DNA from 2 places in the Advenella sp. EE-W14 genome. Region 2 is predicted to be linked to the other one. Evidence: predicted binding sites of a transcription regulator. Region 2 holds the regulator's gene; the other holds the start of a gene.
The links. The regulator sigma-54, encoded in region 2, starts transcription at its own class of promoters, with help from an activator protein. The targets are predictions, from matches to a motif close to TGGCANGNAANCTGCTTT.
Positions count from the first base shown of each region.

Region 1 (15,867 bases), on a different contig from region 2:
TGCAAAAAGTTTATCGTGACTTTGGCTTTACCGATGTCCTGTATAAAGTGGCTACCCGCCCTGAAAAGCGTATTGGGGATGATGCCATCTGGGACAAGGCTGAAGAAGCTCTCATGGAAAGCCTGCGTCGTTCTGGTTGCGAATTTGAAATTTCTCCCGGAGAAGGCGCTTTTTATGGCCCTAAAATTGAATATACCCTGAAAGATGCCATTGGCCGTCACTGGCAGTGTGGTACCGTTCAGGTGGACTTTTCCATGCCGGTACGTTTGGGGGCTGAATATGTCGATGCTTCCGACCAGCGTCGTGCGCCTGTCATGGTGCACCGGGCCATTCTGGGCTCCCTTGAGCGCTTCATTGGCATGTTGATTGAAAACTATGCGGGTGCCTTGCCACCATGGCTGGCCCCCGAGCAGGTAGTGGTATGCCCCATCTCGGAAGTATTTTCCGATTATGCCAACAAGGTCGTGGCTATCCTGACCAAGGAAGGCTTCCGTGCTTCCGCTGATTTGCGAAATGAGAAGATCACTCGTAAAATCAGGGAAAACAGTATGCAGAAAGTACCCTACATCCTGGTTGTCGGTGAAAAAGAACAGGAAAATGGCGCTGTGGCCGTTCGTGGTCGTGGCAACCTTGATTTGGGTGTACTATCTGTCGATGATTTCGTCGCGCGTCTTCGCACTGACGTGGCTTTACGTCAAGATGTCAAGGCGTAATTTATTATCTTTTTAAGGAGTTGTTAACATCGCAACCGAAAAATCCCATCGCATAAATGCTGAAATACGCATTCCTGAAGTTCGTCTGATTGGCCTCGAAGGAGAGCAGTTAGGCGTTGTGAAAACACTTGAAGCCATTCGCATGGCTGAGCAGGCAGACGTCGATCTCGTCGAGATCGCGCCTAATGCGTCGCCTCCTGTTTGTCGCTTGATGGATTACGGTAAATTTAAATACCAGGAGCAAAAGCGTCAGCAAGAAGCCAAGGCCAAGCAAAAAGTGATTCAGGTCAAGGAAGTCAAGTTCCGTCCTGCCACCGATGAAGGTGACTATCAGGTCAAGCTTCGTAACCTGCGTCGTTTTATCGACGATGGTGACAAAGCCAAGGTAACACTTCGTTTCCGTGGACGTGAAATGGCACACCAGGAACTGGGTATGCGCGTGTTAGAACGAATTCGGGAAGATCTGGGCGATACGGTCCAGGTCGAGGCCATGCCCAAGCTCGAAGGACGTCAAATGGTAATGGTGCTTGCGCCGCGCAAAAAAGCGGCAGGCGGCAAGACCGAATAAACCTGGTCATTCAGTTTTTATGACTCAATATATCCCGCTTTAACCGGCGGGAGTTTCTTTGGAAGTATAACAATGCACGTATTATTCATCATAGACCCATTGCCCTTGTTAAAAGCATATAAAGACACATCGGTCGCCATGATGCGTGCTTTGATAAAACGCGGTCATTCGATCAGTGTTGCCCTTCAGGGGGACCTGTTTATCGAAACCGGTCGGGTTTTTGTCCGCTCACGTACCATTCAGATTGAAGAAAATGCCAATTTGCATGGTAATGCGTGGTGGACCTATACTTCTGAAGGTCATGAATTCCCATTGGTGCATTTTGACGCAACCATAATGCGCAAAGACCCTCCATTTGACATGGAGTACGTCTATTCAACGCATCTGCTGGAATATGCCGAGCATCAAGGGGCTAAAGTATTCAATTCCGGGGCGGCCATCCGTAATCATCCTGAAAAATTGTCGATTACCGAGTTTTCAGCATTTACCGCGCCTACCCTGGTAACCCGTGATATGTCACGAATCAGGCAGTTTCACGCCCAGCACCAGGATATCGTTGTCAAGCCGCTTGACGGCATGGGGGGTAGTGGTGTTTTCCGGGTGCTCCAGAATGAAGCAAATTTAAATGCGATTCTCGAGTTGCTGACTCAGGAAGGGAACCGTACTATCATGGCGCAGCGCTTCATTCCGGAAATTACCAATGGTGACAAGCGTATTCTGCTTATTGATGGTGCACCCATTCCTTATGCGCTCGCACGTATTCCACTGGCCGGTGAGACAAGGGGCAACCTGGCGGCAGGCGGGCGTGGAGTAGCACAAAAACTCACTGATCGCGATCTGCAAATTGCACAGGCGATTGCGCCTGTATTACGGCAAAGAGGCTTGTTACTGGTAGGATTGGACGTTATTGGTGATTACGTAACCGAAATTAATGTAACCAGCCCAACCTGTTTTGTTGAGATTACCGAGCAAACCGGTTTCGACGTGGCGGCGCACTTCGCCCAAGCGCTTGAAAAAGCGGTTTTATCTGCCTAAGGTTGCTTATGACTGTGATAGCAATAATTGCCCATGTGCCTTTGGCATCTGCCCTGCACGATTGTGCAACCCATGTCTATGGTGATCTGGAAAACTTTGTGTTCTTTGATATAGAACCCGATGTGGATCCTGAGCAAAAAGTTGTGGAAATTACAGAGCAGTTAAGAAACCAGGCCGGTCAAAACCATACGGTATTGGCTTTGGCGGATTTGGGTGGTGCAACACCCGCCAATATTGGAGCAAGGGCGGTACAGCGTTTACAAAATGCCGGTATTCAGGCGCATATTCTTTCGGGCACCAATGCCTGCATGATTCTGAATGCCATTCGTTATCGTGAGAAACCGTTGGAAGAATTATGCGAAGCGGTTTTTGAGGGTGGCAAAAAGGGCATGAAATGTATTGATCTTGTCAAAGGTCAATGAATTCCGGTTATTAACGTATAGAATGAATTATGGCTTCAGTAGAAATTATTATTAGCAACAAGTTGGGATTGCATGCCAGAGCTGCCGCAAAATTAACGCAGCTGGCCAGTTCTTTCAGCAGCGAAATATTTATCAGTCGTGCAGCGCAGCGCGTCAATGCCAAAAGCATTATGGGTGTCATGATGCTGGCGGCCGGTAAGGGTACGCCCGTTACACTCGAGGCAACGGGTGATGATGCTGCCGAAGCATTACAGCAACTCGAGGCCTTGTTCAATGGTAAATTTGGTGAGCCAGAGTAAACATAAAGATTGGGCCTGCATATGAGAGAATCAAAGGATATCGCCCCTTCAACCGCTGTGATGCTCATGCGTGGAAAGGGTGTGGCCCGAGGGTTTGCCATTGGTCGTGCGATTATTATGGGTGCAGCCACCCTGGAAGTCGCACACTACCGCATTGCCACTGATGATATCCCGCAGGAATGTGCCCGTCTTGATGCTGCGCTTGAAACGGTTTACAACGATCTGCAGCATATTATTAAAAATCTGCCGCCCGATGCGCCCAAAGAACTGACCCCTTTGCTAAATGTTCACAGCTTGCTGGTTTCCGATCCCATGCTGTCAGAACAAACCCGCGAAATCATTGCCAGTCGCCAGTACAATGCCGAATGGGCGTTAAGTACCCAGGGCCAATTGCTGGCGGATCAATTTTCGCTCATGGAAGATGAATATATTCGTGAGCGTGCCGCCGATGTCAATCAGGTTATTGAAAGGGTGTTGCGGGTTTTATCAGGGATGGGATCATCCCTGTTGCCCGATATGTCGCCAGATCTGGATATTAATTCATCCATTGTTGTGGCCCATGACATTTCTCCTGCTGACATGCTGAAATTGCGTGGGGCCCGTTTTGCCGCTTTCGTGACCGATCTGGGCGGGGCAACCTCACATACGGCCATTGTTGCCCGCAGCATGAATGTCCCTGCCGTGGTTGGCTTGGGCAATATTCGCAGTCTGGTGCGTGATAAAGACATGTTGATTGTCGATGGTGAAGCCGGTATCGTTATTGTCAATCCGTCCGAACCTATCCTGGCCGAATACCAGCAAAAACAGGATGCGTATATACGGGAACGTGCCGAGTTGATTGTACACAAGGATGAGCCAGCCATTACCCTTGATGGTAAAAAGATCAAGCTTGAGGCGAATATCGAATTGCCACACGAGGCCGATGAGGTCATGAATCTTGGGGCGGATGGGATTGGACTGTTTCGTAGTGAGTTCCTGTTTATGGGCCGGGAAACCTTACCCGATGAAGAAGAGCAATACGAAGCCTATTCGTATGTTCTGAAAACCATGCAGGGCAAGCCTGTTACCATCCGAACATTGGATATCGGTTCAGACAAAACCCTCGATGGTGAAGCCACCGTTGCCGCCAATCCGGCCTTGGGGTTACGGGCTGTCAGATATTGTCTGTCACGTCCCGAAATGTTCCAGACACAATTAAGAGCTTTGCTTAGGGCTTCGGTGCATGGGAAATTAAGGATCCTGATTCCCATGCTGTCTCATATGCATGAGTTGCATTCGGTCAAGCAGGCGATTGAATTTGCCAAAAACCAGCTTGTCGAAGAGGGGTATGCGTACGCAGACGACATTGAATTGGGTGCCATGGTTGAAATACCGGCCATTGCGATTGCCATAGAACCATTCCTGAAGCATCTTGATTTTGTTTCTATCGGAACCAATGACCTGATCCAGTATACGCTGGCTATTGATCGGGTTGATAACGAAGTCTCGGATTTATACGATCCCATGCACCCGGCTGTTTTGCGTTTGATTTCCCAAACCATACAGGCCGGAGAGCGTGCCGGTAAAGCAGTGGCGGTATGTGGTGAAATGGCGGGTGAATCCCGTTACACGCGGTTATTGTTGGGTTTGGGCCTGACCGAGTTTTCCATGCACCCGCAGCAATTGCTTGACGTAAAAAAAATAGTGCGCACCTCTCATACCAATGCCTTGAGAAGCAAAATTGCCACGGCACTTAATCACGCCGAATACATAGACCTGGCTGCCCTTGAGATCTAAGTGTGAAAAAAAAGACCGGTTTTAAACCGGTCTAAATTTTGAACACTGAGGAAGGAAGGGCCGGTCTGTGCCGGTTAGATAAACAGGTTTAGCCTGGCATGACCGGTTTTTTTCCGGTCAGGAAATACTGAATGGTTTCATAAACGGTGCGGATCTGGTCGCCAAAGGGGAGTGGATCTTTGCTGCGGAAAAACAGGCCTTTGCGGACATCACCATTGAAGGCATCGGAAAGGCGTTGGTCGATGCAGAACTGACCAATTTTACTGATGCCATCGCGTAGCCCGCACACACTAAGGCAGTTCATGCTTTGTACGCAACGGCGAGGATCGGCCTTGGCATTGGCCTGCAGTTTTTGTTCGTTATTCAGGTATTTTTTCAGGAAAGGGGTCAGAACGCCACGGGCAGGCAGGCCGGCGACGGACATGAATTCCACAATATCTTCTTCCTTGGCTTCGGAAAGCGTTTTCTTGAAGTTGATATGGGCATCGCCTTCCTGGGTAACGGCAAAAGCGGTGCCAATCTGAACCGCGTTGGCGCCCCAGTCTTTAAGGGCGGTTTGGATTTTCTTGAAGTTGGCCATGCCGCCAGCAAGAATAAGTGGAATTTTTTCGTTTTCAAGCCCCAGTTGTTTGAAAACCTGCGACGTTTCTTCAAGAACCCTTCTGAAACTGAAACGGTCATTGTTGAGGTCTGTCATGCTGGGAGAGCCCAGGTGGCCGCCGGCATGATTGGGATGCTCGATAATGATGGCATCGGGCAGGCGGTTTTTTTTCATCCAGCGCTTGAGCACAATGTTGATGCCGCGCGATTCTGACAGGATGGGGAACAGGGCAACGTTGGGGTGATCGGCAGCCAGATCGGGTAATTCAAGTGGCAGACCGGCACCCATGACAATGGCGTCGGCACCGGACTCGCAGGCTTGTGTAATTAGAGCCGAGTAGTCGGATACCGCTTTCATGACGTTGACGGCAATCATGCCTTGGCCATTGCTTTGGGCCTTGGCGGCCTTGATTTCGCGATCAAGGGCAATGCGATTGAGTTTGTCGTAGTTTTCTTGTACGGGGATTTCTTTGGATTTCGCTAAAAGATCGGGGTGCAGGTGACGTAAATCGATGCTGGCAATGGTGCCGATGGCATTTTCGCGGGCTACTGCACTGGCTAGTTTGTTGGCTGAAATGCCAACACCCATGCCCCCTTGAACGATAGGAAGCAACTTGCGATTTTTAATGAGAAGGGGGTCAAGGTTTTGTGTCATGCTTTAAAATTTAAGGCGATATCAATAAGATGTATTTTATATGCATCTTTAATGATTTCAATCAATTTATGTATATTGCCTTTTATTTGAATATCTTTCTTGATCCATATCAATAAACGGTCTGCTTTCAAAATGTGGGGAATAAGTTTTTGTGATTAATCAAACTCAATAAAAATGATTAATCAAACTCAAAAAAAACGCCACTCATTTTTATATGAATGGCGCGAGTGCAAGCAGAGCTTATCTGCGATTAGAGGTGATAGCCTTGTTCTCCATGGTAGCTGATATCCAGGCCTTGGCGTTCGGAGTCTTTTTCAGCCCGGATGCCGCGGGTAAAGAAGCCTGCAATTTTCAGGGCGACGAAGGTAACCACCGCACACCATATTGCTGTGATCAGCATGCCTTCAAGCTGGAGCCATACTTGGTAAGGAACTTCGCTGACAGTGTCAAGACCAGGGCCACCGAAGGGTTTTGCATTGAAAATACCGGTCAGCAATCCGCCAATAATACCTCCGACACCGTGGATGCCAAACACATCCAGAGAGTCATCGACACGCAGGGCACGTTTCAGACCATTAACACCCCACAAACAGAAAGCGCTGGTGATGAAACCGATAATCAGGGCACCAACGGGACCGACCAGGCCAGCGGCGGGGGTAATACCGACCAGACCGGCGACAGCGCCTGATGCCGCACCCAGCAAAGAGGGGTTTCCTTTGGTTTTCCACTCAAGCAGTACCCAGGCGATGACGGCAGCAGAGGTGGCCAGCAAGGTGTTGAAGAATGCAAGGGCAGCTTGTGTGTTGGCACCCAGGGCAGAGCCTGCATTGAAACCGAACCAACCCACCCATAACAAAGCAGCACCAGTCATGGTCATGGTCAGGTTATGGGGTTGCATGGGCTCTTTACCGTAACCCAGGCGTGGGCCAACCATATAGGCGGCAACCAGGGCAGCCACACCAGCGTTGATATGCACGACGGTACCACCGGCAAAGTCCAGTGCTGCGCCAGACAGCAGGCCGGTCGATGACCAAATCATGTGGGCAACCGGTACATAAGAAAATGTCATCCATATGGCCATGAAAATCAGGACGGCGGAAAATTTGATGCGTTCGGCAAATCCACCAATAATCAGTGCGCAGGTAATGCCGGCAAAAGTGGCCTGAAAGGAGGCAAAGGTCAGCTCGGGAATACTGCCATTCATGGCGTAGGTATCGTTACCGATGTCATACATTCCAGAGAAAAACAGTCGACCCAGGCCACCAAAAAACGCATTGCCATCGGTGAAGGCCAATGAATAGCCATAGACAAACCAGAGGATAATGACAAGAGCGAAGGTGACCAGGACCTGGCTCATGATAGACAGAATGTTTTTACTGCGTACCAGTCCGCCATAAAACATGGCCAGTCCAGGAACGACCATTAACAGAACCAGTATTGTAGAAATGCTGACCCAGACGAGATCGGCTTTATCCATGATGAAATCCTTTAAAGTCAAATAATGAGTGTGGTTTTGTATAAATCATTATTTTTATTGATGAAATTTAATTCAAAGTGCGGCCTCGCCAGCCTCACCGGTACGAATGCGGACAACCTGTTCTAGATCGGTGATGAAAATCTTGCCATCTCCGATTTTTCCTGTCGTGCCAGCCTGGCAAATGGTTTCGATAGCCTGTTCGACCATGGCATCGGCAATGGCGGCTTCAAGCTTGATTTTGGGCAGAAAATCAATAATATATTCCGCACCACGGTACAGTTCGGTATGACCTTTCTGGCGTCCAAAGCCTTTTACTTCGGTGATGGTCATGCCTTGTATGCCGATCTCGGCCAGGGCGGTTCGGACTTCATCCAGCTTGAAAGGTTTAATAATGGCAGTTAGCAATTTCACGGTAGTCTCCATTGCGGGTGAAAATTTAATATTTCGAAATGAGAAATATCGGTTCAATAGTGATTAAGCAAAAACCGTGCCAAAAAATCATGTGTAAAATATGTCCGTCAAGTTTCTTTTTGGTGCAAAACGTGATCCATCATGGTGCAAAAATCTTAAATTGCGATTGAGTCTGTCAAGAATGGTCAAAGCGATAAAAAAAACATCACAAAATGAAATGACATAGAGGTGAATCATTGTTTTTTCTTGTGTGTTGGTCGATACTGTTAAATATTTCTTTTTTTTAGGAGCATGTATGAAATATTCTTTGTCCAAATTAAGTATGCTGGCGGTCGTTTCTTCGGCATTTGTACTGGCCGGGTGCGATCAGGAAACAAAAACAGGGGGTGATCAGGTTGCCACCAAAGCGACAGAGGCTACGAATATTGCTGTGGAAACCGTCCAGGAAGCAGGGCAGCAGGCTGTGGATGCGGTTAAGGAAACCACTGAGAGCGTGGTTGAAACCGTTAATACTGCCACTGAAAACCTGAAAAAAGATGCAGCGGCAACGGCTCAAGGCTTGTCTGACGCAGCCCAAGTTGCCAAAGAGGAAGCCAAGGCAACTGCCGAGAGCGTAGTGGAGTCTGTGAAAGAAGCCGCAGCTAGTGCTGAAGAGAAGGCCAAGGCAGCGACTGAAAGCGTGATTGAATCAGTCAAGGAAGCTACAACAGGTACGGAAGAAAAAGCGGCAGCCACCACTGAGGGCGTGGTTGAGAGCGTCAAGGAAGAAGCGGTAAGTGCTGAAGGAAAAGCCGAGACCCTTACCGAAAATGTGGTGGAGTCTGTGAGTAATGCGACCACTGAAGCAGCTGAGTCAGTGAAAGAGGAAGTTTCCAGTATCGTGGAAACATCTTCTACAGATAGCACAGCCGCTGATGCCGTCCAGGAAGAAGTCAAGCCTGCTCAGTAAATGGCTTAATATGATTGATCAAAACGGGCATTTCAGCTGCGAATGCCCGTTTTTTTTCAATCTGCTGTTGCTTTATCTGAAAAAAATGAGGGCTTATTAAACTGAGCCGGTTTATTCTTATCCATATTATCTATAATGATTCATCTCACTATAAATATATATTTTTACTCAGGGGTGCCCCATGAAAAGCGGTAATCAAATTTTCGAAGAGTTTCAAAAAAACATGCAGGAACTTATTGCCAAAAGTCCCGCTGCCGATATTGAGAAGAATGTAAGGGCATTTATGTCTCAAGGTTTCTCCAAACTGGATCTGGTGACTCGTGAAGAGTTCGATATCCAGGTGGCCATGGTTGACAAATTGCGTGAGCGCATCGACACCCTTGAAGCCCAGGTCAAGGCACTTGAAGAAAAAAAATAATCATCGTGCTTTCAACGATAGACAAAAAGGCCTCATCAGGCCTTTTTTAATGGCTTTCGCCCGCATAATACAGGGCTGTTGCGGGAGTGTTTATGACATTGGCGGTACTAAAAAGCTGTGCGATTGCGGGCATGCATGCGCCAGAGGTGCGGGTAGAGGTTCATGTTGCACCGGGTTTGCCCGCTTTCAATATTGTGGGGTTGCCAGGTACTGGTGTAAAAGAAAGTCGTGAGCGTGTGCGTTCGGCGTTAAGCAATTGCGGTTATCAGTTTCCGGCAGGTCGCCTGACCGCCAATTTGTCACCGGCAGATTTGCCCAAGGATTCGGGCAGGTTCGACTTGCCAATTGCCCTGGGTGTCTTGCTGGCCAGCGGGCAAATTATCATGCCTCCCGAGCAGGCGGCAGACAGGTTGTCCAGAACGGTTTTCGCGGGTGAGCTTTCATTAACCGGCACTTTAATGCCGGTTGCGGCTCCTTTGGTGATCGGCCTGTCGGTGTATCGGCAAAAAATCAAGGATGCGGTTCTTGTCTTGCCCAAAGAAAATGCTGCGGTCGCGGCGCATATTCAGGGGCTGAACGTATTGGGCGCCAAAACCTTGAAAGAGGTGGCTGATTTTTTGGCTGGAGACGCCCATCCCGAGTATGAAATAGCCCGAGAAATGTCCTGTAAAGAAACAGAGGATTATCCTTGTTTGTCCGATGTCAAGGGTCAGGCAATGGCCTGTCGCGCTTTGGAAATTGCCGCCTCGGGTGGTCACGGTTTGCTTATGTCGGGTTCACCGGGGGTGGGTAAAAGCATGCTGGCGCAACGCTTGCCCGGGTTATTGCCGCCCCTGTCCAGTGAGCAGTTGCTTGAGGTGACAGCGGTGCAAAGTCTGTCGCAGCGTGAAGTGCACATGTCCATGCAAAGGCCGTTCAGGGCACCGCATCACTCGGCTTCCATGGTTTCCCTGATAGGGGGCGGGGCACAGCCAAAGCCAGGGGAAATCAGTATGGCTCACCATGGGGTTCTGTTCCTGGATGAATTGCCCGAATTTGACAGAAAAGCCCTGGAGTCCTTGCGTGAGCCAATGGAAAAAGGAGAGATTTGTATTACCCGGTCCAGCTGTTCGGTCGTGTATCCGGCACAATTTCAATTAATCTCTGCCATGAATCCCTGTCCCTGCGGGTATCTTGGGCATGCCAGCAAACCTTGCGTGTGCACCCCTGAAAAAATCAATCGCTACCAAGGTAAATTGTCGGGCCCCTTGCTGGACCGGATTGATATGCAAATTACGGTGCATCCTTTTCGGGGAAATTGGGATACGGCACAGGCTGCCGAGCCTTCGGTGGTTGTGAAGAAGCGTGTGGCACATTGTCGGCATGCCCAGCAAGACCGGCAAGGCAAGCTTAATGCACACCTCGATGCAGCCGATATTGGCCGATACTGCCTGTTGGATAGTGCCTGCAGCCAGCTTATCCAGCAGGCATGCCAGCGATTTGGCTGGTCTGTCAGGGTTATGCATCGGGTTTTGCGGGTGGCCCGTACCATTGCCGACATGGCTGGCAAAGATGAAATTGATATGGTCTCGCTTTCGGAAGCCATCAGCTATCGCCAGCAAATGGATTAACAGCGCAAAGTCATTGTTTGTCCTGTCGTTCGGGTGCGTGTGGCCGTGACTGGGCCGGTATGTGAAACAAGCGATAAAGAAGACATAAAACCCGGTAAAGATGCTTGCGTGGATATTTTGCCTACACAATCGGATTAATTTTCCATTTATATTAGACAATAAAACAAAAATCATCGTATAATCAATGGTTTCCTGCAACCTCTTAGGTTTGCCTTGTGGGTGGCATACACAAATCGGCCTGAAACCATCTTTTTTCGGGTTTTACAACCGGTTTTAAACGGGTTTTTTGCCGGTTTAAAAGGTCAACAGTAACCTTGCAAGGTATGTTGGCTTTTGTTTGTCCATTATTTTCAGGGTAAATTCGAACGAAGTCTTGCATGAGAATTGATTAGGGTTTTGCAAGTTCCGGCATTTGGCTGGGCACCTTTAATCAGCATTATTGGGTTATATCATGCCAAAAATGAAAACCAAAAAAGGCGCTGCCAAGCGCTTTAAGGTTCGCGCCAGCGGATCTATCAAGCGTGGTCAGGCGTTCAAACGTCACATCCTGACCAAAAAAACAACCAAGAATAAACGCCAGTTGCGTGGTTCTGCTGCAGTTCACGATTCAGACGTGGCTTCAGTCAAGGCAATGATGCCTTTCGCTTGATAGGAGAATAATATGCCTCGCGTAAAACGCGGTGTTACCGCACGTGCTCGTCACAAAAAAGTTATTGCTGCAGCTAAAGGCTATCGTGGCCGCCGCGGTAATGTATTCCGCATTGCCAAACAGGCAGTGATGAAAGCCGGTCAATATGCTTACCGTGACCGTCGCAACAAAAAACGCACATTCCGTGCACTCTGGATTACTCGTATCAATGCTGCTGTTCGTGAACATGGCGTTACATACAGTGTCTTTATTGCTGGCCTTAAAAAAGCGGCAATCGAATTGGATCGTAAAGTTCTGGCCGATATGGCAGTTAACGACAAAGCAGGTTTTGCCGCTGTCGTTAATCAAGCTAAAGCAGCCCTGGAAGCCTAAGATCCAACAGTTGTAAATTAATTGCTGTACCCAACAGGCGGGGCTCACTATGGGTCCCGTTTGTTTTTTTAACGAATGGTAATTTCATGACACAGTCGCTCGATGAACTTATAAGCCAAGCCCAGGAAAAATTCGCAGAAGCTGCCGATGCAGCCGCCCTGGAAAATGAGAAAGCTAAATTTTTAGGTAAAAACGGTGTAATTACCGGCCTGATGAAAGGTCTGGCACAGTTGGCGCCTGATCAAAAGCGAGCAGAAGGTGCCCGTATCAACCAGGCCAAGCAACAAATAGAATCCTTGCTGAACGAGCGCCGTGATGAATTTGCCAGGGCCGAATTAAATAAACGTCTTGCCGCTGAAACCATTGATGTCAGTCTGCCTGGTCGAGGACGTTCCAAAGGGGGCATTCACCCCGTTATCCAGACCTGGCAGCGTATTGAGGAAATTTTCCGTTCCATTGGTTTTGACGTGGCCGATGGTCCTGAAATTGAAAATGACTGGACCAACTTTACCGCCTTGAACAACCCCGAGAACCATCCGGCGCGTTCGATGCAAGATACCTTCTACGTCGATATGAACGATGCAGATGGCCTGCCTTTGCTGTTGCGCACACATACCAGTCCCATGCAGGTGCGTTATGCCCGCATGCATAACCCCCCCATTAAAGTGATTGCCCCGGGCCGTACCTATCGTGTTGATAGTGACGCCACACACTCTCCCATGTTCCATCAGGTAGAAGGGTTGTGGATTGCCGAAGATATTTCTTTTGCCGACCTGAAAGGGGTATACACCAATTTCCTGCGTGCGTTTTTTGAAACTGAAGACTTGTGCGTGCGTTTCCGTCCTTCATTCTTTCCATTCACAGAACCTTCTGCCGAAATTGACATGATGTTTACGTCCGGCCCCAATCAAGGGCGCTGGCTGGAAATTTCCGGCTCGGGACAGGTGCATCCTACCGTGGTGAAAAACTACGGACTGGATCCCGAAAAATATATTGGCTTCGCTTTTGGCTCGGGCATCGAGCGCCTTACCATGCTGCGTTACGGTGTTAACGACCTGCGCCAGTTTTATGAAGGTGATCTGCGCTTCCTGCGCCAGTTCAACCGCTAAGTTGGCCTGCAGTTCAGGCAGTCATCCCATTCATTGCAAAGAATTGAATTATTATGTTATTTCCAGAATCCTGGCTTAGATCATTGGTTAATCCGGCCATTAACACCGAAGAATTGTCCCATCGCCTGACGATGGCTGGTCTAGAGATTGAAGATACCGCACCGGTTGCCCCGCCATTTTCGGGCGTGGTGGTAGCCCAGATTGTTGAAATCGCCCCTCATCCCAACGCAGATAAACTGCGTATCTGCCAGGTTGATGACGGTTCTGGTGAACTGTTGCAGATTGTTTGTGGCGCACCGAATGCCGCCAAAGGTATTAAAGTGCCCTTGGCTAAAATCGGGGCTGTGCTACCGGGCAATTTCAAGATCAGCAAAGGCAAGCTGCGTGGTGAAATGTCTTTTGGCATGTTGTGTTCCGCACGGGAACTGGGTCTTTCCCAGGATCATGCCGGCTTGCTGGAACTGGAAGAGTCCGCGGTGGTTGGCCAGGATATTCGTCAGGCTCTGGATCTGGATGACACGGTTTTTGAAATCAAGTTAACCCCTAACCGTGCCGATTGTCTTTCCTTGCATGGTATTGCCCGTGAGGTTGCTGCACTGACCGGTGCACCCCTCAAGGCGTTTGATTATTCACCCGTTGAGGTGTCCATTAATGACAAACTCGCGGTTGATGTGCAAGCCCCCGATTTATGCGGGCGTTTTGCCGGTCGTATCATTAAAGGCGTCAATGCCAAAGCGCCTACGCCGGCCTGGATGAAATCCCGCCTTGAAAGGGCAGGACAGCGTTCCGTGTCTGCACTGGTGGATATTTCCAACTACGTCATGCTTGAATTGGGCCGTCCCACTCACGTTTTTGATTTCAATAAAATCAATGAGGATCTGGTGGTTCGCTGGGCCAAAAAAGGGGAATTCCTGAAGCTGCTGAACGGTCAGACCGTTGAGTTGGATGAACAGGTAGGTATTATTGCCGCCGGTGACACGATTGAAAGCCTGGCCGGCATCATGGGTGGCGATGCCACTGCGGTGAGTCTGGAAACAACGGATATTTTCGTTGAAAGCGCTTTTTGGTTCCCGGAAGCCATTGCCGGTCGCAGCCGTCGCTTTAAATTCAGCTCCGAGGCCAGTCACCGTTTTGAGCGTGGCGTGGATTTCCAGAACGTGGTTGAGCACCTCGAGTATATCTCTCGCCTGATCCTGGATATTTGCGGTGGTCAGGCTGCACCGATCGATGACCAGATCATCAATCTGCCACAGCGTAACCCGGTTTCCATGCGGGTTGCCCGTTGCCGTAAGATTCTTGGTATCCCGGTAGAGACCGCGGAAATTGAAAAAATCTTTACGCAACTGCAACTGCCTCACACTTTTGATGGTGAGGTGTTTACGGTAACCCCGCCTTCCTACCGTTTCGATATAGAAATCGAAGAAGACCTGATTGAAGAAGTTGCCCGTATTTATGGCTTCGAGCGGATTCCTGACAATCCTCCCAAAGCACTGGCTGCCATGCTGCCAAGCAATGAAACCCGGCGTAGTGAGCATGACATGCGTTATGTCATGGCCGCTCTTGACTATCAGGAAGTGGTGAATTTCAGTTTTGTGGAAACAGCCTGGGAAAGCAATTACATGGGTAATCAACATCCCATTAAACTGCTGAACCCGATTGCCAGCCAGCTGGCCGTTATGCGTTCCGGCCTGATTGGTGGTTTGATTGCCAATATCTGTCATAATGCCAAGCATAAACAAACGCGTGTTCGGGTGTTTGAACTGGGACGTGTGTTCAGTCGCAATGCAGCCGTCAAAGACGGTGATCTGACAGTGGCCAATATCAGCCAGCCTTTGCACCTGGCTGGCGCAGCCTGGGGGCCTGCCGTTCCCGAGCAGTGGGCAGAGCCGGTTCGCCAGGTGGATTTCTTCGACGTTAAAAATGATATTGAAAATCTGTTTGGTAAAAAAGCGGAATTGCTAAGATTTGTGGCACAGCCACACCCTGCCTTGCATCCTGGCCGTAGTGCTGCCATTTTACTGGATGGCAAGCAGATTGGTTTCATGGGTGAATTGCATCCTCAGTGGGTTCAAGATAACGAGCTTGCACATGCACCCGTGGTTTTTGAAGTGGCGGTCGATGCACTTTCGCATGTTGGCTTGCCTGAAGTCAATAACCTGTCACGTCAACCCCTGGTTATTCGGGATCTGGCGATCTGGGCACCGGTTGATTTACCTGTCCAGGCAATTCTGGATACACTTGCCTTACATCAAAAAGATTTGCAAGAACTTGATATTATTAAGGAAGTTTCTTTATTTGATGTCTGGCGTGATGTAAAATCCGAGTCTGGCGAGCGCAGTCTGGCTTTCCGTTTTGTGCTTCAGGATCCGCAGGCAACATTGGAAGAAGTGCGTGTTGAACAATGCATGGCATCTGTTCTGAATGTTTTGGTCAATGCACACAATGTGCGTCAACGCTAAGGCAATATTGAAATGGCAGAAGAAAATACTACACTTACCAAGGCCGAATTGGCCGAAATGTTATTTGATCGTGTTGGTCTGAACAAGCGTGAAGCCAAAGACATTGTGGATACTTTTTTTGAAGAGATTCGCGAATCCCTGGCAAAAGGTGAGCCGGTGAAATTGTCCGGTTTTGGCAATTTTCAGGTTCGCGACAAACCGGCCCGTCCCGGTCGCAACCCGAAAACCGGTGAGGTTATTCCGATTGCGGCCCGTCGTGTCGTGACTTTTCATGCCAGTCAAAAGCTTAAAGCGATTGTCGAGCAGGGGGATGCCTATGATCCCAATGCTGAATATGCACTTCAG
Region 1 covers NZ_JAAVNG010000008.1:318,086-333,952, forward strand. The annotation lists gene thrS (threonine--tRNA ligase) at 1-713, shown strand, start outside; gene infC (translation initiation factor IF-3) at 742-1,281, shown strand; gene gshB (glutathione synthase) at 1,354-2,316, shown strand; gene HCX92_RS07070 (PTS sugar transporter subunit IIA) at 2,325-2,738, shown strand; gene HCX92_RS07075 (HPr family phosphocarrier protein) at 2,768-3,037, shown strand; gene ptsP (phosphoenolpyruvate--protein phosphotransferase) at 3,059-4,813, shown strand; gene HCX92_RS07085 (nitronate monooxygenase family protein) at 4,902-6,068, opposite strand; gene HCX92_RS07090 (ammonium transporter) at 6,319-7,545, opposite strand; gene HCX92_RS07095 (P-II family nitrogen regulator) at 7,618-7,956, opposite strand; gene HCX92_RS07100 (hypothetical protein) at 8,252-8,905, shown strand; gene HCX92_RS07105 (accessory factor UbiK family protein) at 9,087-9,323, shown strand; gene HCX92_RS07110 (YifB family Mg chelatase-like AAA ATPase) at 9,416-10,933, shown strand; gene rpmI (50S ribosomal protein L35) at 11,385-11,582, shown strand; gene rplT (50S ribosomal protein L20) at 11,595-11,954, shown strand; gene pheS (phenylalanine--tRNA ligase subunit alpha) at 12,041-13,063, shown strand; gene pheT (phenylalanine--tRNA ligase subunit beta) at 13,117-15,522, shown strand; gene HCX92_RS07135 (integration host factor subunit alpha) at 15,535-15,867, shown strand, end outside.
Region 1: the regulator sigma-54 is predicted to act here: its motif matches at 8,021-8,038, upstream of HCX92_RS07095 (P-II family nitrogen regulator).

Region 2 (15,241 bases):
TTCAACATGAGGCAATTGCCGGGTCTAGGGTAGGGGGGCATACTCTTGATAAACATGTAGGCAAGTCTAAAGAAGAATTATTGAGACGTTTAGCTGATTTTCCACGGCTTTCTGCGGCTGGTTCTTTTTACAATCTGAGAGTGGCAGAACAAGCAATTTCAGAGGCGTTAAAAACTAATCAAATTTATATTAAGCACTGGGCTAGCAGTCGATTTACAGCAAAACTAGAGTTTGATTGGGTGGTTTCATATAGAGTTGGGGTCTACATTAAAAGAGGGGCAACAGAGTTAGTTTCAACCTCAAAATTTAGAGTAGTGCTTAAAGCAGAAAAATACAACGATATGGACTATTATGTATTGACCGCATTTCCAAGATGGTAGGTTATTATGAGCGAGTATGGAGTACTAAAATATTTGATGGGGGCGTATTTTCATCAAGATTACGAGGTTGTATCCGGGTCAGTTTGTTTTGATGCGACAATAGAAGATTTTGTTTTAAGTGAAAACATTGGTATTGTACGGAAATTGTTGGATGATTTATCACAATTCGAAGCCGATTTTTCCTCTGACCTGGATAATGCTTTTGAAGAACAGTTTTCCCCAGATGTTATTGTTGAACCTGTAAGTGAGTTCTTTGATTTGGTTAGGAAAATAATTAAAAAGCACCATCCGGATTTGGTTGAATAATATTTCTGGATATCCTCGTCCTCGTTCCCACGTCCCGCGTCACTGCCATTAAGTTAAGCATTTTTTGAGATAATAAGCGGATTTGATTAACAGTTGAACATGGCTAAAAAAGCAGGCAATTGAAATTACCCAAGAGCGGCTTGAAGCGAATTCTTGATTTTTACCGGGATATCTGAATGAACGGAACTGACTTTGGCCTGGTTGGGCGTACACGCCTGTAAGGCCAGCAAGCTGATAAACAGTAATAAAAATCGCATTATGGCTTCGTGCCCCCGTTGATTGATGGACCTTTTTTATATTCAAGTTATTTTTTCAACCGTGTATAGGCGTTGAAAATAGCAGACTGCACAGATGGTTTCAAGACAATATCATAGCAATAATAGACAGGCAAGGCTTTTGCCTGCTGTGGATTGAGCTCATCTCTTATCATATACATATCATTGTTAGGGATTTCTTTTTTCACCGCCTCAAAAACCGGTAAAACCATTTCAAAATCATATTTATTTGAAGATTGAATGATAGCTTCCGCCCAACGATATCCTTGGTCTTTAAGGATAGGGTCTTCTTGCTCAGTTAAACAACTGGCAACAGCATAGCCTTGTATTGTATGCAGTGTTTTGTTTGTTAACAATTGCTCTTGTGCATAAGTCAACTTCGAAATCACAAAAGAGGCACTTATCAATAAAAACACTTGAAAAAAAACCATATGATTTTTGTGTTTCATGCTAACTCCCTGTCGCACGGGTTGATACACGGCCTTCCTTTGACTATAAAAACAATGCTTTAGTCTAAATTGATAAGATGACATTTCTTTTACAAACCTGTTTATTCAGAACACGCTGCTAAATAAATATAATCAGAATCCGGCAGAAGATTAATCCAGATCAAGCTATCCGCTTTTATTGCAAACCCACCCTTGAAACAACTATATCTTGTGTTTAATATCCATACAAACACCATATATAGTTTTCAAGGATAAACGCATGTCACAGGAAAGCCTGATCAATGCCCAAACCAGCATTGATGAATATCTCAGCCAAGCGGACTGGCGTGTTAACGCCAATGCCAACCAGGGTTACTCGCTGGGCGGCCTGATTCTGAACATTTCGGGCAAAATGATTGCCACCTACTGGCTTAACCACATTTATCCACCCGAAGTCGGCCAGGCCCACCGTGATGCTGACTTGCACATCCATGACCTGGACATGCTTTCAGGCTACTGCGCTGGCTGGTCCCTGCGTACCCTGCTGAACGAAGGCCTGAATGGTGTTCCCGGCAAAGTGGAATCTTCTCCGCCCAAGCACATGTCCAGCGCGATCGGGCAAATCGTGAACTTCCTGGGCACCCTGCAAAACGAATGGGCCGGTGCCCAGGCCTTCAGTTCTTTCGACACCTACATGGCACCCTATGTCCGGGTCGACAAACTTGACTACCCCACCGTCAGGCAATACATGCAGGAACTCATCTATAACCTGAACGTGCCTTCACGCTGGGGCACACAAACCCCTTTCACCAACCTGACTTTTGACTGGGTCTGCCCCGAAGACCTGCGTGAACAAACGCCCCTTATCGCTGGCAAGGAAATGCCGTTTTACTATGGTGACCTGCAGGAAGAAATGGACATGATTAACCGCGCCTATATTGAAATCATGATGCAGGGCGATGAGAAAGGCCGCGTGTTCACCTTCCCGATTCCCACCTATAACATTACCGAAGACTTCGACTGGCACAGCCCCAACGCTGAACTGATGTTTGAAATGACCGCCAAATACGGCCTGCCCTATTTCCAGAACTTCATTAATTCCGAGCTCAAGCCCAATATGATCCGCTCCATGTGCTGTCGCCTGCAGCTGGACCTGCGCGAACTGCTCAAGCGGGGCAATGGCCTGTTCGGCTCGGCAGAACAAACCGGTTCCCTGGGTGTGGTTACCATTAACTGCGCCCGCCTTGGCTACCAATATGCCGGCAATGAAGCCGCCCTGTTTAAGCGGCTGGACGAACTAATGGAACTGGGCAAAACCAGCCTGGAACTGAAGCGCACGGAAATCCAGACACACATGGATAACGGTCTGTTCCCCTACACCAAGCGTTACCTGGGTACTTTGCGCAACCACTTTTCAACCCTGGGGGTGAATGGCATTAATGAAATGATCCGCAACTTCACCCATGACGAACATGATATTACGTCTGAATGGGGGCATGACTTCGCCATCCGCCTGCTGGATCATATCCGCGCCAAAATGCTGGTCTTTCAGGAAGAAACCGGCCACATGTACAACCTTGAGGCAACCCCTGCCGAAGGCACCACCTACCGTTTTGCCAAAGAAGACCGCAAACGCTTCCCCGACATTCTGCAGGCCGGCACCCAGGACATGCCCTACTACACCAACTCTTCCCAGCTGCCGGTGGGTTTCACCGACGACCCCTTCGAGGCACTGGAAAGGCAAGACGAGCTGCAACGCAAATACACCGGCGGCACCGTGCTGCACCTGTACATGACTGATCCGTTGTCAACTGCAGATGCCTGCCGCAACCTGGTCAAGCGTGCCTTAAGCCGCTTTCATTTGCCTTACATCACCGTGACGCCCACGTTTTCCATTTGTCCCAAGCACGGCTACCTGGGCGGAAGCCATAAATTCTGCCCGAAATGCGACGATGAACTGATTCAGAAAAAACTGAAAGAAGCCGCATAGATCCATTTAACCCAAACCAGCCCAATCCAAACAAATTTAATCTTAAAGGAATAGAAATGAAAAATACCCTCATGAACAAACCTGCAAATATCACACTGAGCGACGACGAGCGCCAGCCATGCGAAATCTGGACCCGGGTCATGGGCTACCACCGCCCGGTTTCTTCATTCAATATTGGCAAAAAAGGCGAATTTCATGAAAGAAAATACTTCAGCGAAAAAGAGGCCCGCCTTTGATTCCTGACGCAGCACCCGTTTCTTCACTCAGGGTTGGGGGCATGACCCCCTTCAGCACCTCGGACTACCCCGGCCAGATGGCCGCCGTGCTTTTTGTGCAAGGCTGCCCCTGGCGCTGTGGCTACTGCCATAACCCGCATTTGCAGGAACGGGGAACCGACAATCCTCTGGATTGGGGCGACATCATGAAGTTTCTGAAACGGCGGGCCGGCCTGATTGATGCGGTGGTATTCAGTGGTGGCGAACCCACCATAGACCCTGCCCTGGAAGAAGCCATGCAGCAAGTAAAAGCACTGGGTTATAAAATCGGCCTGCACTGCGCCGGCATTTACCCAAGACGACTTAAAGAAGTGCTGCCACTGGTGGACTGGGTGGGTCTGGATATCAAGGCCACATTCAACAAATACGCCCATATCACGCAATTTGCCGGCAGTGGTGACCAGGCCCTGGCCTGTTTACAGGCAGTGCTGGCCAGCGGGGTCGACTACGAACTGCGCACCACCCTGCACCCCCTGCTGCTACCCGAAGAAGACTTATTGGAACTGGCCAGAAGCCTGGCCAAAATGAAGGTGAATAATTATGTCTGGCAACTGTTTCGTGACCAGGGTTGCAACGATGCCGTCCTGAACAATGCCAGTCTGGCAGGATACCCGTCTGAATCACTGGTTGAGCAGGTATCGGCCATGTTTACGCGCTTTACGTTAAAGAAGAATGCCTAGCATCATTATCATTGGCAGGCTTGACCAGCCGACCAATGATTTGCATGCCGGGCAGTTTTTTTAATACCTGCTCGGGCGACAGCACCGATAAATCAATGCCATCCAGCGTGTTTTTAATCATCAGGCCCAGCTCGGTATCGCCTTCTATCATCATGCGACGGCTGAAAAAAAGAGTATCAGGATCTTCCTTGCGCTGTATCATCTGCCAATAATCATATAAGCTTGAAGAAATGATCAGGTCGGGCTCATCAGGATGCCTGCCACAGGCCACAAACGCACGGTTGCGCCAGCTATAGTCAAAAGCAATGCCGGCATCTTTTACCACCAGGCGCAGTTTTTTCTCTTCAAGACGGGCCAGTACATCTTCAGGCAAATGCTTTTTCAATAACAGGTTAAGCCCGTTGACAAAGAAAAACGTGCCGGGATAAGACGGCAGTTTTGAAAAAACCGTTTTTACAAACGGTGGAAGCAAAAAAGGTTTGTCCATAGCGTACTTCTCCTGTGTTCAGCGTTCAGGCGCCTGAAATTTTCTCGTTCCCACGCGCTTGCGTGGGAATGCATATGGTGGTGTATGTTCCCACGCAGGAGCGTGGGAACAAGGGTCAATAATGGCTTACGCCGCCACCTGTTCAAGCCCCGGCTTGCCATGCCAGTAGCCATTGCAGCCTTTTTCAGGCATTAAAGGTTCAATTTGTGCCATGGCATCGGCCACACTCATGCGGTGATTAATAACGGCATCATACAGCTCAACAATTCTGTCGGTATCGCGCCATTGCGGGCTGATCCGGACAATATCCACGCCCGTTTCACGCATGCTGTCAATGTCCGCCAACAGGTTATACACCAGCGCCGACTGGGTTTGTATGCCGTTAAGCACCAGGAAAGGCTGGCTTTCACGGGTTTTCATCATGAGGCCATCGGGGTGTTCCATACACACGTACTGGCAATTGTCTTTGGGCAGATTGCGGTTGCGGGCGGTAAAACAGCGGGCTGAAAAGGCCAGTGGCAAACGGCCGTAGGCAAACACTTCGGTTTCTACCGGAAACTGTTTTTCGGCCAGAATGCTGGCCAGGCCGGCCTGCCCCATTTCCAGCGGCATCACCCAGCGCCTGGCCCCCTGTTTGACCAGCAACTCAAGGGATGGCGTACTGAACAGATTTAAAAAAGGACCCGCCACAAAACCTTGCCCTTGCAGGCAATGCACTGCGCCCATGTCATTGGCTTCCACCATGAACATGTCATTGGTGGCAATTTTTCTTAGGGTTTTAAGGTCGCTTTCGCCTTCCAGCAAGGTTTGCGTGGACAAAACCACTTCTTTTCCACACGCTTTCAGGTCTTTCGCAATATCCAGCCAGTCGGGCAGGCGCAGTTCATGGCGGCGCGAACAGACCGTTTCCCCAAGATACACGATTTGTGCGGCGCTTTCGGCCATTTTTCCGTAAAAAGACACGACTTCATTGCGTGACCAGTAATACTGTATGGGTCCCAGTGCGATTTTCACAAGAATACCTTTATGCAAATATATTTGATAATTGAACTATTTCCAGGGACGACTATAGGCACCCAAGGTATGCTGCTGCCCTTCAGCCACTTTATTCAGGCTGGCCATCCATTCGGGCCTGACTGAATAGCGTTGCGCCTGGGACAGGCAGTTGTCAATTGCCTGGCGCCATACCTTGGTGACCTGGCCCACATAGGCCGGACTGCGCTGGCGACCTTCAATTTTGATGCCACGCACGCCCAGCTGCACCAGTCGGGGCAAAATTTCCAGCGTATTCAGGCTGGTGGGTTCTTCAATGGCATAATAATTTTCATCTTCAACATCAAACCGGCCTTTGCACAAGGTGGGGTAACCGGCATTTTCATTATCGCCATAGCGGTCAATCAGCACACCGTTAAGACGTGACTCAAGCCCCTTGGGGGTTTGTTGCCAGCGCACCGCCTTGGCCGGCGAACACACGCCATGCGTATTGGGTGATTCGCCCGTGACATAAGAAGAAAGGGCACAACGCCCTTCCACCATGACGCACAGGCTGCCAAAACCGAAGACTTCTATTTCCACCGTGGTGCTTTCTGCCACCCTCTCTACCTGGGCCAGCGAAAGCACCCGTGGCAAAATAACCCGCGTAATGCCAAACTGCTGCTGGTAATAAGCAATCGCCTCGTAATTGGTGGCCGAGCCCTGTACCGACAAATGCCGGTGCAGATCAGGATATTTATCAGCCGCGTAAGCCATTAAACCCAGATCGCCCATAATAAGGGCATCTGCCCCCATGCCGGCAGCATGGTCGATGGCTTGTGTCCATAAGCCGGCGCTGCCGGGCTGGGGATACGTATTAAGGGCGACAAACACCCGGCAACCGCGTGCATGAGCGTAGCTGATCCCTTCGCGTATGGCGGCATCATCAAAATTAAGCCCGGCAAAATTGCGGGCATTGGTGGCATCCCGGAACCCCAGATAGACACAGTCTGCACCGTTATCCACGGCATTTTTCAGGGCGGGCAGGCTGCCGGCCGGACACACCAACTCTATGACAGGCTGCGCGGATTCTGGCTGACCATGACCGTTAATTGACATAAAACTTGACATATTGGTTTAATCTTGAATTTTATTGAGGTTTGAAATCAAGCAAAGAATAATGGTTGAATATAACAACCACGATCCTTGCATAACCTTGAGCAAAATCAAGAAAAAGCAAGGCATCAATATTAATTTGATAATATATTGATATGTATCTACATAATGCCTGTCAGCACGGTTAACGCTTTCCCCGACAGGCTCACCAACCGCCCTTTTTACGGATTAAACATGAATAATGATATTCAGCTGGACGTACGTGGTTTACCCCCTCCTGAACCCATGGAACGGGTCCTGGAATTATTACCCCAAATCAATAATGGTGAAAAACGCCTGTGCATCCTGATAGACCGTGAACCCATTCCCCTGTTTCGCATTCTTGAAAGCGAGCAATTCGAATACAGCATCCGCAAGCAGCCTGATTACTCTTATGAAGTAATCATCTGGAAAAAGGCCTAATGCAACGTGCCTTAACGTTCGAGCGCATGCCAGGTCTGATGGCGCCCATGCGTTTTTTTCTGGCTGCCCCGCTGTTTGCCATGCTGGCGGCCCTGGTATTGCTGTTTTCCGGCCCCGATGCCTGGTCAAGTCGCTGGTCACCGGTCATGTTAAGTGTTACCCATCTTTTCACGCTGGGCATTCTGACCATGAGCATGGCTGGCTCATTAATCCAGCTCTTGCCGGTGGCCTTCCGCATCCAGATTCCATGGCCAGATCTACTGGGTCTGATTGTCTTCCTGCTGCTGGGAACCGGAACTTTAATCCTGGCAGGTGCCTTCCTTACCCTTTCCAACCCGCTTTTCATCATGGCGGCCACCCTGCTGGGAAGTGGTCTGGCCATTTTCATTTTTACACTTAATCTTGGGTTCTGGCTGTCACGCAAACAGCAGGCGGAAAAAGCCAGGGCGTCCATTCTGGCAATACGTTATAGCGTCGCCAGCCTGACCATCACGGTTATGCTTGGTTTCACCCTGGTCTATGCCTTTATCCACCCCTTGAACCTGTCTTTGGTGGCCCTGACCAACCTGCATGCCTTGTGGGGCCTGGCCGGCTGGGTCGCCATTTTGCTGATGGGCATCAGCTTTCAGGTCATACCCCTGTTTCAGGTCACGGAAATTTATCCCGCCCGCATGACGCAACGCCTGTTGCCGGTGCTTTTTGTCGTGTTGCTGCTCTGGACTGTTTTTTCTGAGTGGTTTGGCCTGCATGCGGATATGCTTCAAACCATACTGGTTTTTATGCTGGCCCTGCTGGCCATTATTTTCACCATCCAGACCGGCATTTTACTTAAAGGCCGCAAACGGCCCGAACCCGATGTCACCACCCTGTTCTGGCGGCTGTCACTGGCCAGCCTGTTTGGCAGCTGCATCCTGTTAGCGCTACTGCAACAGTTTAGCCTGCCGCAACTGGAGCTGTCACTGGGCATATTATTTATTCTGGGCTGCGCCTATTCCGCCATTAATGGCATGTTATACAAAATTGTGCCCTTCCTGGTCCTGTTGCACAGCCAGGAAATCGTCCCGTTCCGTTCGGGCGCCGTGCCCAAAATAAAAGATATTTTGCCCGAAGCCAGGGCCATGCGCCAGTTTTGGGTGCAGTTGTTGACCGTGCCGGCCATGCTCGCCGCAGCCTGGCAAATACCCGGCTTTGTCACCCTGGCGGCATTGTTACTGCTGATCTCGGCAGGCATGCTGTTTTTCAATTTGCTGGGGGCCGTCAGCATCTACCGCCGGCTTGCCAAACAATATAAAAAAACCGCTTAAAAATCAATAAGCCCCTGCATGTCCAGAATGGTAATTTCCTTTCCTTTTACCTTGATCAGGCCATGCGTGCTTAAATCGAGCAAAATACGCGAAAAGTGTTCCGGGGTAATGTTAAGGCGCGAAGCAATAATAGCTTTGCTGGTGCTTAATGTAATGGTTTCCCCGTTTTCACAATGATCGTGCTTAAGCAAATAACCAATCACCCGCTGTGCGCCTGAACGCAGGGAATAGGACTCGACGTCTTCCATCAGGCCATATAAGCGCTGGCTCAGCCCCTTGAGCATATTGAAGGTGAGATTCTGGCTTTTGGCCAATTCGGCATTAATCACATTGCGACTGACATGCAGCACCAGGCAATCCTCCAGCGCCTGTGCCGTCACGATATAGTTCTTGCCCATAAACATGAGCGCCTCACCAAAGCTGTCACCGGCACGAATGATCTTGACCACCTTTTCATTGCCGGGTGATGAAACCACTGACAGTTTGATCTGGCCATAGATAAGCACATGCAGGCCCAGACAAGGCTCACCACGCTGAAACACAATTTCGCCGCGCCTGACCTGCATTTCGGTGGTTCCCAACGCGATGGCATCCAGCTCGGCCGGTTCCAGTTCGCTAAATAGGGGAACATTGGAAAGAAAGTCCTGTATTTTAATTTTCCTGTTTGCCATAATGACTTAGCCTTTGCAACCCTTTTCTTTCACAAAAAATACCGATAAAGATTATAATAAACAACATTTTCTGGCATTCTACCAATGTTTTTTGCACGAATCCCCGAATCATCCATCAATCTGTTGCCTTATCATCCCATCCCGGGTGACTTATATACCGTTTTTAATTAATGTCACACTTATCAATCAAGCAGGAAGTGGCCCGCCGCCGCACCTTTGCCATTATTTCCCACCCCGATGCCGGTAAAACCACCCTTACCGAGAAACTGCTCCTGTTCGCAGGTGCAATTCAGATCGCCGGTAGCGTAAAAGCAAGAAAAGCAAGCCGCCACGCCTCTTCCGACTGGATGGAAATCGAAAAGCAACGGGGAATTTCAGTTGCGTCATCCGTCATGCAAATGGAATACAAGAATTGTGTCATCAATCTGCTGGATACCCCCGGACACCAGGACTTCTCTGAAGACACCTATCGGGTACTGACCGCAGTGGACGCTGCCATCATGGTGGTTGATGCCGCAAACGGGATTGAACCGCAAACCATTCGCCTGCTGCAGGTTTGCCGGGCGCGCAACACTCCCATTCTCACCTTCATCAACAAACTAGACCGCGAAGTCCGTGAACCCCTGGACCTGCTGGGTGAAATTGAATCCCATCTGGGTATGGACACCATCCCGTTTACCTGGCCGATTGGCATGGGCAAATCATTTGGTGGTGTTTATGACCTGCAGCTGGACCGTATGCGTCTGTTCCGTCCCGGCCAGGAAAAACGCGGCACCGATGAGTTTATCGAAGGCCTGGACAACCCACTGATCCAGGAAAAATTCGGCTCCGCCTTCGACAAGGCCCACGAAGAAATTTCCCTCATCAAGGAAGCCACCCCCGATTTTGACCACGACGCCTTTCTGGCTGGCAAACAAACACCGGTCTTTTTCGGCTCGGCCGTTAACAACTTTGGTGTGCAAGAGGTGCTTGACGCCCTCGTTAAATGGGCGCCCAAACCGGGTCCCCGCCAGGCGCTGGAACGCATCGTGCAACCCGATGAGCCCAAATTTTCCGGGGTCGTCTTCAAGGTACAGGCCAATATGGACCCGGCCCACCGCGACCGCGTGGCCTTTGTGCGGGTCAGTTCGGGCAAGTTTGAACGTGGCATGCGCCTGAAAGTCAGCCGTACCGGCAAGGAAATCCGTCCCAACAACGTGGTTTCTTTCCTGTCGCAACGCCGTGATCTGCTTGATGAGGCCTACGCAGGTGATGTCATTGGTATTCCCAACCACGGTGTCCTGCACCTGGGCGATGTCCTGACTGAAGGCGAAACCCTGCAATTTACCGGACTGCCGTTCTTTGCCCCCGAACTCTTCCAGGGCGTCGAAGTCAAGGACCCATTGCGTACCAAGCAGTTGCGTACCGGCCTCACCCAATTGGGAGAGGAAGGCGCCATTCAGGTATTTCGTCCGGAAGCCGCCGGTGGTGCCCTGTTGCTGGGTGCCGTTGGTCAATTACAATTTGAAGTGGTTGCTCACCGCCTGAAAACCGAATATGGGGTGGAAGCGCGTTTAATGCCATCTAGATATACCATGGCACGCTGGGTAACCAGTGACAATCCAAAAGCACTGCGCAAATTCATGGACAGCAATGCTGCCCATATCGCTTACGATGTGGTTGATGCGCTGGCTTTTCTGATTACTTCTCCTGCCCAGCTTCGTGTTGCCCAGGAACTGAATCCTGAAATTAATTTTCACGCAATGCGTGAACATGCCGGTCAGGTGTTCTAGGAAAACAGCTAAAATGAACCACTCATCAATAAAGGGTAATTTATTAATGTCTTGGCGTTTTTTATTCATTTCTTTACTGATATTTGCCGGGCTGGCCACATGGGGCGGAATCCAGGCTGGCGAATGGCTTATTGCACATACGCCCACCACTGCCAATATACCCAACGTTAGCGAGTTTGATCCGCCGCCACAGGTTGACCAGTTCGGACGTCCCGTACTGCGTCAGCCCCAACAACCCCTTATGAGTGGTGCCCAAGGTGTTCCTGAAAAACCCACTGCCATAGATTGGGCAATAGATCCTTCACAAAAATCGGATATCCTGACGGCATCCAGCAGCCAGTACAATCCAAACGTGACGATTGGTACGGCAAGCGGTAGTATTAACGCTGCCCCCATACAGGCCACGCCCATTACCCGTCCTGCAACGATACCGGGTACATCGGGTGGCGGTTATGCCTGGGAGCCCGCCTTTCATCGTGCCGTCGCCCACTGCCGCACCCTGGGCTTTTTTGAACGCCCCACCTGCCTTGGCAAGGTTCGTGAACAATACTGTGGCGCCTACAATGCCTGGGGAAAAGTTAAGGACTGCCCCGAGCGTTAAGATAAAAAAATGGCCTGAAAACACTTTCCAGGCCATTTTTTTTGTTACTTAACTTAAACCAATTGCCTGCTTTCAGGCATATTCAATTGACCTTGCCAAGGCGGGTTATTCTTCACCCATCTGGCTTTGCAGGTAATTTTGCAGACCTACTTTGTCCACCAGTTCAATTTGGGTTTCCAACCAGTCGATATGTTCTTCGGTATCATCAAGAATGCGGCGGAACAAATCACGAGAAACGTAGTCGCGCACTTTTTCGCAATGGGCAATCGCTTCGGTAAGCGTTCCATGAGCACTTACCTCAAGGTGCAAATCACAAGCCAGGATTTCGGGCACATCCTCACCAATGCGCAACTTATGCAAATCTTGCAGGTTGGGTAATCCCTCCAGCAAAAAAATACGTTCTATCAGGGCATCGGCATGCTTCATCTCTTCGATGGACTCTTCATATTCATGCTTGCCCAACACATTAAAGCCCCAGTTTTTCAACATGCGGGCATGCAGGAAATACTGATTAATCGCCGTTAACTCATTGGTCAATTGCTTGTTCAGGTATTTAAGAACCTCTTTATCGCCTTTCATAACCCTTCCTTTTTCAAGTTTGCTCAATGGGATTCCGGTATGCAAAAACAACACCGCCCCCAGGCTTCCATTATATATTGGAAGCGGTTACGAAACAGATTTACCAAAATGAATACGACATAAGCTTCCTTTTCCTGAGCAAAAGGAAGCTTATGCGAAAACACCGGATTTTTCCAATACGTTGCCTACCAGAGTGCCGTGGACACAAGTGCCTTGCGGCTGCGTGACTCGCTCACATACTCTTGATTTGCTGCATTAGAGGCTGAATCTTTCGGAAGATATTCGCTGGCAGTCTGGGCACAGCAACCACAGCACGATGCAACACCTAACTCGGTCTGTAAATCACCAAGGGTTGACGCTCCGTTATTGACTGCCTCAATAACGGTTTTTTCTGTGATGGCATTACAAATACAAATATACATGCGAATCATTATCATCTATTTTTATTTTTTTCGCAATATTTTTTCCCTGTTTTTCTTAAAAAAAACAGTCAGCCTTTCAGAAGAGCCTGAGCTTTTCTTCTGGAAGCCGGTGCAATACCAATGGCTTCACGATATTTAGCCACTGTTCTGCGGGCGATTAACAAACCATCCGCCATCAACAAATCACACAACTTACTGTCGGACAAAGGTTTTTTGGCATCTTCAGCCTCGACCAGCGCCTTGATTTTCAACTGAATCGACTTGGCCGAGGTATGCTCACCAGACTCGGTGGCTACACCCGATCCAAAAAAATATTTCAGTTCAAATACCCCATGCGGAGTGGCGATGAATTTTTGCGTGGTGGCCCGGGATACGGTTGACTCATGAATCTCCAGCTCCTGTGCCACTTCTTTTAAGGTAAGAGGTTGTACGGCAGACACACCTTCTTCAAGAAAGGCTGTTTGATATTTCATGATGACTCGGGAAACATCCAGAATGGTGCTGAAACGGTGATTGACCTGTTTTAAAAAACCCTTTGCATGACTTAGCTGTTCACTCAGACTGCTTTCCTGCTTTTTACCCAGGGTCCTGATCATGCTTTCATATTCGGCATTAATCCGAACCTTTGGCAAAATCCCCTGATTAAGGGATAAAACCCATTCATGATTGATTTTTCTCACCAACACATCAGGTACCGCATAATCGGCTGCAGGCGTGCTCCAGGCTTTACCTGGCCGTGGATCAAGCCCCTGAATCAAACCATGGGCCTGGCGAATCAGGGTAATATCGGCACCGGTGACCGCTTGCAAGGCAGCCATATCGGCCGCTGCCAGCGCATCCAGGGCATTGGCGCAAATTTTTTTGGCGCAGGCCAATACTTTGCCATCAGGTTCAGGACTTAACTCACGAGAAAGCTGCAATAACAGGCATTCTGACAGGCTGCGGGCCGCAATACCCGGAGGATCGAACGACTGCAACAAACGCAACGCCACCGTCAGCTCCTCTATGGTTACCTCATGCTCAGCCTCAAAAAATCCGGCCACCTCTTCCAGCGGTGTATGCAGATAGCCATTTTCGTCCAGTTCATCAATCAGGACATCAACCAGAAGCATATCACGCTCCATGGCATGGGTTGTCCCCAACTGACTGCGCAAATACGCTTCCAGGCTCACACTGGTTGCGGTTTCAGGATAGAAATCATCATCCTCGGAATTGGCAGCGGCAGGTTTACGCTGATCCCAATCCTGTTGTAAAACCTCAGCATAAGACAGCTCGGAATTTGGTGTTTCAGACGATATCTGGTTATCATCTACTAACTCCAGCATCGGATTGTCCTGAATGGCGCGCATCAGCTCAACCTGGAAATCCAGACCGGAAAACTGCAACAATCGCAATGACTGTTGCAACTGAGGGGTCATGACCAATTGCTGGCCCGTTTTTAACTCTAACGCCTGACGCATATTAAAAATTCTTTATGAAACAAAAAAAACCAGCGGCTTATAAAAATGATACCGCAGTACTCAGCAAAACCCTCCTGACGTTGGCAATGCCACAAATTATTTTACGTAGCACGGTCATTGCCTTTTCGGTACTTGTCTGGATTTTCCTTGCCCGCAAAATCATTGATTTTGGCAAAAAACAGGATTACGCCGGACTGGAAGCCTTCAGCGATCAACTGGTTACCTACCTGAACAGTATAAACAATTATATTTGGTGGGGCCTGGTTCTGCTAGGCAGCCTTATCCTTTATATAATCTTAAGCAGCTGGCTAAGTGGAAGCATCAGACGTGCCGGTGAACACTGTCCTCCCCCACGAAAAATCAACCCGCTTATCAATCAGCTTTCTCCGGAAGGCAAGGAAGTGCTGGCCTGGGCCTGGAGTGATCGCACAGAACCCATCAAATTCATCACTTTAAAAGAAACCCTCAGTGAATTACGTAGCGGACGTGTTTACAAACTGGCTCAAGTCAAAGAACAACAAATACTCCTGCAACACAATTTTATTCCTGAGCTTGGCCAAAACGAAAAAATCTCTTGACTTTACCCCCCTTTCATGCTCATAATAAAGTCATTATGAAAACGCAAACTTTCAATCCCTCTCAAATTACTACAAGTTGCAACGGCGGCTTGTTGGTTTGCGCACTCTCTTCTCTTCTACTACTAGCGCTCGGTTGCCGAGCCTAGAGCATTCGTGGCAGTTCGGCAGCCCTGTATTAGCCACCCGGATTTTTATTAAATTGTAATATCCCGGGCCAACAAACAGGCAAACGCCAGTTCCAGCACCGGGATTCATATCAAACAGGTGCATTATGATGCTTTCCAACCCAGCAAAAAAATACGTTCCCTTCAAACCGTTCGTCAAGGATTTTTCCGAACGTACATGGCCCAGCAAAACCATTACCGCTCCTCCAATCTGGATGAGCACCGACCTGCGTGATGGCAACCAGTCTCTTATCGAGCCCATGAGCGTTGAGCGTAAATTGCGCTTTTTCAAACAGTTGGTGGCCATTGGCTTCAAAGA
Region 2 covers NZ_JAAVNG010000004.1:2,233-17,473, reverse strand. The annotation lists partial or broken gene HCX92_RS01010 (RNase A-like domain-containing protein) at 1-380, shown strand, start outside; gene HCX92_RS01005 (contact-dependent growth inhibition system immunity protein) at 387-686, shown strand; gene HCX92_RS01000 (hypothetical protein) at 991-1,410, opposite strand; gene HCX92_RS00995 (ribonucleoside triphosphate reductase) at 1,649-3,379, shown strand; gene nrdD (anaerobic ribonucleoside-triphosphate reductase) at 3,436-3,615, shown strand; gene HCX92_RS00985 (anaerobic ribonucleoside-triphosphate reductase activating protein) at 3,657-4,334, shown strand; gene HCX92_RS00980 (SCP2 domain-containing protein) at 4,312-4,821, opposite strand; gene HCX92_RS00975 (U32 family peptidase) at 4,948-5,835, opposite strand; gene HCX92_RS00970 (peptidase U32 family protein) at 5,872-6,912, opposite strand; gene HCX92_RS00965 (DUF2249 domain-containing protein) at 7,144-7,371, shown strand; gene HCX92_RS00960 (hypothetical protein) at 7,371-8,675, shown strand; gene HCX92_RS00955 (Crp/Fnr family transcriptional regulator) at 8,672-9,346, opposite strand; gene HCX92_RS00950 (peptide chain release factor 3) at 9,517-11,118, shown strand; gene HCX92_RS00945 (hypothetical protein) at 11,165-11,719, shown strand; gene bfr (bacterioferritin) at 11,825-12,298, opposite strand; partial or broken gene HCX92_RS00935 ((2Fe-2S)-binding protein) at 12,529-12,720, opposite strand; gene rpoN (RNA polymerase factor sigma-54) at 12,789-14,180, opposite strand; gene HCX92_RS00925 (hypothetical protein) at 14,195-14,758, shown strand; gene leuA (2-isopropylmalate synthase) at 15,033-15,241, shown strand, end outside.